2 regions of the Burkholderia sp. BCC0044 genome follow, and region 2 is predicted to be linked to the other one. Evidence: riboswitches for the same ligand, from Rfam matches in the RefSeq annotation. Region 2 holds a riboswitch; the other holds the start of a gene.
The links. Region 2 has a riboswitch for cobalamin ahead of HWX14_RS31390 (iron ABC transporter permease). Riboswitches for the same ligand answer to the same signal wherever they lie in the genome.
Positions count from the first base shown of each region.

Region 1: another riboswitch for cobalamin. It lies ahead of cobG (precorrin-3B synthase); the one in region 2 lies ahead of HWX14_RS31390 (iron ABC transporter permease).

Region 1 is NZ_CADFDO010000001.1:620,552-623,808, forward strand. It holds gene cbiE (precorrin-6y C5,15-methyltransferase (decarboxylating) subunit CbiE) at 1-993, opposite strand, end outside; cobalamin riboswitch at 1,196-1,387, shown strand; gene cobG (precorrin-3B synthase) at 1,496-2,896, shown strand; gene HWX14_RS02840 (precorrin-8X methylmutase) at 2,889-3,257, shown strand, end outside.
Region 2 is NZ_CADFDO010000006.1:245,479-248,735, forward strand. It holds gene HWX14_RS31385 (ABC transporter ATP-binding protein) at 1-350, opposite strand, end outside; gene HWX14_RS31390 (iron ABC transporter permease) at 347-1,462, opposite strand; cobalamin riboswitch at 1,504-1,753, opposite strand; gene HWX14_RS31395 (hypothetical protein) at 1,908-2,258, shown strand; gene HWX14_RS31400 (cell division protein ZapA) at 2,255-2,569, shown strand; RNA gene ssrS (6S RNA) at 2,651-2,832, shown strand; gene HWX14_RS31410 (EVE domain-containing protein) at 2,903-3,257, shown strand, end outside.

The sequences.
Region 1 (3,257 bases), on a different contig from region 2:
CACGCCAGGCGCGGTCGCGCCGCCGCCGACGAAGATCGCGTCGGGCGCGGCGAGCCCCGCGAGCGCATCGGGCGCACGGCCCGCGACGAGCTGCAGGCCCGGCACGCCGAGCGTATCGCGGTTGTGTTCGATGAAGCGCAGCCGTTCCGCATGCGCTTCGATCGCGATCGCCTGGCAGGATGGATGCGCGCGCATCCATTCGACGCCGATCGAGCCGCTGCCGGCGCCGACGTCCCACAGCAGTTCGCCGGCCGCGGGCGCGAGGCGCCCGAGCGTCATCGCGCGCAGGTCGCGCTTGGTGAGCTGGCCGTCGTGGCGGTACGCGTCGTCGGGCAGGCCGGGCGTGAGCGCGCGGCGCGGCGCGTCGGGGCCCGCCCGGCAGTCGAGTGCGACGAGATTGAGTGCGGCCGTTTCGTCGACGTTCCAGTCCTGCGCGAGGCCGTCGATCCGCCGCTCGAGCGGGCCGCCCAGATGTTCGAACACGCTGATGCGCGTCGGCCCGAAGCCGCGGGCGGCGAGTTCGGCCGCGACCGCGGCCGGCGTGCGGCCGTCGGCGCTCAGCACGAACAGGCGCCGGCCCGGCAGCAGGTGGCGCGCCAGCGTCGCGAGCGGACGCCCGACGAGCGAGACGGCGCCGACGTCCTGCAGCGCCCAGCCCAGGCGTGCGGCCGCGAGCGACAGCGACGACGGCGCGGGCAGCACGCGCCATTCGTCGGGAGAAAGCGCGCGGGCGAGCGTCGCGCCGACGCCGAACAGCATCGGGTCGCCGCTCGCGAGCACGCATACGGGCGCGCCGCGGCGCGCGAGCAGCCCCGACAGGTCGAACGGCGACGGCCATGCTTCGCGCGCGGCCCGCAGCCGCGCGGGCAGCATGTCGAGATGCCGTTTCGCGCCGACCACGTGCGTCGCGTCGAGCAGCGCGCGCCGCGCGTGGCGTCCGAGCCCCGCGTAACCGTCGTCGCCGATGCCCACTACCGTCAGCCACGCCGTCATGCACCCTTCCCCATCGTTCGATTTCATCGTGTCGCCGCGCGGCCGCGAAAGCGCCGGTGCAGCCGTCCGCATTGCAAAAAACGGCATGGTACCGTGTTCGACCCGGCGTTTCATCTGCCGGCCCGCCCGCGCCCGGCCATTGCCCGCTTCGCCCGCCGCGAACGGCCAGCCGGTCGCGAATCGCGGCCGAAATCGGGTATCCTACGGCCGTTCGTTCGCCGGTGCCCTTCGGGGCCGAAGAGGGAACACAGGGCGCGCCGCGCGCCGCTGTGGCTGCCCCCGCAACTGTAGACAGCGAGCCGATCTCCTCCTCATGCCACTGGTTTCACCGGGAAGGCCGGGAGACGGCGCCGACCTGTCAGCCAGGAGACCTGCCGGCCAGAAAGTGCGTGCGTGCCAGTCGGCGTCGGGCGGGGTGTACCGATGCGTTGGCCGCGGCGCCACACCCTGTTCCGGTATCCCGTTGAATTCCGCCCCCGATTCGATTCCTGCATCGCCCGTCGTGCGCCCGTCGGCCTGCCCGGGGCTTGTGCGCGTGGTCGCGGCCGCCGACGGCGGGCTGTGCCGGATCAAGCTGCCGGGCGGCCGGCTCGACGCACGGCAGGCGCACGCGATCGCCGCTGCCGCGCGCCGGTACGGCTCCGGCGCGATCGATGCGACCAATCGCGCGAATCTCCAGCTGCGCGGCATTCGCGACGGCGCGGCCGATGCGCTCGCGCATGCGTTGCTCGATGCGGGGCTCGGCCCGCGCGCAAGCGCCGACAATGCCGCCTTCGATGCGGCCGCGCTCGCGGCGAGCGACGACGTGCGCAACCTGATGCTGAGCCCGCTCGCCGGGCACGACCCCGCCGCGCTCGTCGATAGCCACGCGCTCGCCGGGCCGCTGCTCGACATGCTGGCGAGCGAGCCGCGTCGCGGCGAACTGTCGCCGAAATGCTCGATCCAGCTCGACGGTGGCGAAACCGTCGCCGCGCTCGATCATCCGCACGACATCTGGCTCGCCGCGTGGCGTCGCGGCGACGGCGCGGTACGTCTCGCGGCGGGGCTGGCCGGCTGTCCGCCGGTTGCGCACGGCGACCGGCCCGCGTCGGTCGACGTGTCGATCGATCAGGGCGTCGCGCTGGTTCGCGCGCTGCTGCTCGCGTTCCTCGATCTCGCGCCGGCCGACGTCACGCGGATGCGCGCATTGCTGGCGACGTGCGACGAACGCACGCTGTTCCACCGCGCGCAACACTATCTGCCCTTCCCGCTCGCGGCCGATCCGGCGCTCGCCGGCTGGCGGCGCACGCGTGCCGACCCTGCGTTACGTTTCGGCGCGCACCCGTCGCGCGATGCGGCGCGTTGCAGCGTCGGCGCGCAGTTCGCGCTCGGGCGGCTCGACGCGGCGCAACTGGAACGGCTCGCCGCGCTGGCCGAAGCCGACGGCGACGGCACGCTGTCGATGACGCCGTGGCAAGGCGTGTTCATGCACGGCGTGCCGAACGAACGTGCGGCTGCGACATACGAAGCCCTCGCGTCGATCGGCCTCGTGTGCGCAGCGTCCGACCCGCTGGCGACGCTCGTCGCCTGCACCGGCAGCGCGGGCTGCGCGAAAGCGCACGCCGACACGAAACACGACGCGCGCGCGCTCGCCGCGCGACTTGGCCGTCCGCTCGACGTGCATCTGACCGGTTGCGAGCGCCACTGCGCGCTGTCGCACCCCGCCGCGCATACGCTCGTCGCGGTGGCGCCCGGACATTACGACCTTTATACGCTCGTCGCGGTGGCGCCCGGACATTACGACCTTTACCGGCGCGACGCAGCCGCGGGCCTCGGCGCCCCGCTCGCGCGCCATCTGACGATTGACCAGGCCGCGGTCCGACTCATGGACGCGCGGCACAGCCAGGACACCACCGATGCTTGACTATATTCGCGACGGGCAGGAAATCTACCGCCAGTCGTTCGCGACGATCCGCGCCGAGGCCGACCTGTCGCAGGTGCCGCCCGATCTCGAGAAACTCGCGGTGCGCGTGATTCACGCGAGCGGGATGGTCGACGTCGCGTACGACCTGCGCTTCTCGGCCGGCGCCGGCACGGCCGGCCGCACGGCGCTCGCGGCCGGCGCGCCGATCCTGTGCGACGCGAGGATGGTCGCCGAAGGCATCACGCGCGCGCGGCTGCCCGCGGCCAATCGCGTGATCTGCACGCTCGGCGAGCCGGAGGTGCCCGACCTCGCCCAACGTCTCGGCAACACGCGTTCGGCCGCCGCGCTCGAACTGTGGCGT
Region 2 (3,257 bases):
AGATACGGAAAGCGGTTGAGCAGCACCGTGTCGAACACGGTCGCGCTGAACGCATCGTGCAATTGCTGCGGCATCAGTGCGCGGCGCTGCGCGAGTCGTTCGGGGCGCCACGCGGCAAGCGGCCGGCCGTCGATCTCGACGTGTCCGCCGGCGGGCGGCTGCAATCCGGCGAGCGTGGCGAGCAGCGTCGTCTTGCCCGCGCCGTTCGGCCCGGCGACGCACCAGATCTCGCCGGGGCGGAACGCCTGCGTGAAGCAGTCGAGCAGCGTGCGCGCGCCGGCTTTCAGCGTCAGGTCGACGGCCGTGTAGTACATGTCGCCGGCAGCGGCGTTCAGTGCGGGGCCCGTCATCGCATCGGTCTCCTCAGCAACATCCACAGGAACACCGGCACGCCGATCAACGCGGTCATCACGCCGACCGGCAATTGCGCGGGCGCGATCGCGGTGCGCGCGAGGAGGTCGGCCGCCATCACGCCGCCGCCGCCCGCGAGCATCGCGGCCGGCAGCAGCATCCGCTGGTCGTTGCCGAACGCGAGCCGCAATGCATGCGGCACGACGAGCCCGACGAAGCCGATCGTGCCGGCCGTCGTCACCGCGGCCGCGGCGGCCAGCGACGCGACGAGATAGATCCGCACGCGCAGCCGCGCGACCGGCACGCCGAGCGCGAGCGCGGTCGCATCGCCGCGCAGCAGCACGTTCAGTTGCGGCGCGGCCGGCAGCGCGACGCCTGCGCTCAGCAGCAGCGCGCCCCACGCGAACCACGGCGCCGTCGCGCCACTCAGGTCGCCCGTCAGCCAGAAGATGATGCCGCGCAGCCGCGCGTCGGGCGCGAGCGACAGCAACAGCGTGACGAGCGCGCCCCACCCCGCCGCGATCACGACGCCCGTGAGCAGCAGCCGCGGCGACGCGTCGCGCGATTCGCCGCGCCACAGCTCGCGCCTCGCGAGCCCCAGCACGAGCGCGACCGATACGAGCGAACCGGCGAACGCGGATGCGTCGACGAGCCACCATGCGCCCCCTGCGATCATCGCGACGAGCGCGAAGCCGGCCGCGCCGCCGGACACGCCCAGCACGTACGGCTCCGCGAGCGGATTGCGCAGCAGCACCTGCAACAACGCGCCCGCCAGCGCGAGCAGCGCGCCGCACGCGAAGCCCGCGAGCGCGCGCGGCAGGCGCAGCGTGCGCACGATATCGGCGAACAGGGTATCGCCGCCGTGCGGCACGAGCGACGCGAGCGCTTGCCATGGCGACATCGGCACGCTGCCGATCGACAGCGACGCGACGAACAGCAGCGCGACCACGGCGGCCAGCGCGGCCCAGATGACGGCGGCGCGCGCGGCGCTCATGCCGCGCACGGCCGCGCGCACGACGCGCGGCGCATCCGCTTGCGGCAGCCGGCCGGGCGCGACAGGGGCGCGTGGCGGACGATTGGGGTCGGCATCGAAGGACGTTCCGTGAAACATTGCGCGCCCCGCTTCCCCGCAGGCCGCGCGTCATGGAGCCCGTGCGGGCTCCCCGTCTCGGCCGGTATCCGGGCTGGCGGCGGACCGGCTCGCCTTCCCGCGCGATGACGCGCAGTGGCCCGCGCCCGCGAGCGACCTGCACGCGAAACGCGCCCGAGCCGGCCTGCGTCACGCGACGCGGCCGCTTACCGTTGCGGGGGCAGCGCAGGTTGGCGCGCTCGTGGAGCCCACACCCTGCTTCCCGTTTAACCGCGCGTCCTGCGCGCGAGCACCGAGGCGGCGCCAGTTTAGGAGCCGGTCGCGCGAGCGTCAAGGAAGCATCCGGACCCGCGCGGGACGCGCCGATTCGCGGCAAGAAGCAGGGGTGTTACGACTGGAAACGTTACAGATGTCGGATTGCGCGGTATTCCGCGCTAAAATGCTGGGTCTTTAGAGGACGCAGCAAATGCTCAACGAACTCGAAACCCTGTCTCAAAATATTGGCCGTCTGATTTCGCTGAACAAGCGCTATCACTCGGAACGGCTCGCGCTCGAGGAGCAGGTCGCGCAATTGCGCGCGGAAGCGGACACGGTCCGCGCGGAACTCGCGCAGCTGCGCGACGAACGCAATGCGCTCGCGGCCGAGCGCGACACGCTGTCGGCGAAGATCGACGACGCCCAGGTGAAACTGAACGCGATTCTCGAAAAGCTGCCGCGCTCGAAGGGCGCGGAGCAAGCCGACAACCAGCTCGACCTGCTCGATGCGCAGGCGCGCACGGATGGCGATGACGCGGCCAGCCACGGAGAACATGCATGAGCACCAAGCAGATCGAAGTCTCGATTCTCGGTCAGGCCTATCGGCTCGCCTGTTCGGCCGAGACCGAAGCGGCGCTGCTCGAAGCGGTCGCGCGCGTCGACGCCGAAATGTCGAAAATCCGCTCGAACAGCTCGGTGCGCGGCACCGATCGCATCGCGGTGATGGCGGCGCTGTCGCTTGCATCGGAATTGCTGCGACTGCAAACGAGCGTGCGGCACGGTGAAGCATTTCCGGCGGAGGAAATCCGTCGTACAATGCATCAGATGAACGAACAGCTCGGCGCGGTGCTCGCACAGCACGAGACGCAGTAACGGTTGAAACGATGCGTCGATTCCGCTTGATCTCGACGGTCAACGGTGGTCAAATTGGCGCATCGAAACACAGTTCAGTCAGCTTCCCTGCCTGGTTCGCCAAGGTCATATATTCCTTGAACCAATGCCATGTGCACGGTTGCGGAAATTTGTAGCACGGGCGCGCGCGTCACTCTGTCTGATGTACCCGAAGTGCTGCTAACTGCGACCAATTCTGAACCTCAGGTTCAGGATGCCGGCCTAGCGGCCAAGGCGGGGGCCTATCCAACGGCATCGGGTAACGCCCGATGCCGTTTCCTTTTGTAGCGGCCTTTTTCTGCGTCGATCACGACCATGCAATACTGGCTGATGAAGTCCGAACCGGACGAAGCAAGCATCGACGATCTCGCCAACGCACCGCAGCGCTCGCTGCCGTGGACCGGCGTGCGCAACTATCAGGCGCGCAATTTCATGCGCGACACGATGAAGATCGGCGACGGCGTACTGTTCTATCACTCGAGTTGCCCCGAGCCGGGCATCGCGGGGCTCGCCGAAGTATCGTCCACGCCCTACCCCGATCCCACGCAGTTCGATCCGAAAAGCCCCTATTACGACCCGAAATCGACGCAGGAAGCGCCACGCTGGCTGCTCGTCGACGTGCGCTTCGTGAAGAAGTCGCCGCTCGTGCCGCTCGCCGCGCTGCGCGAGC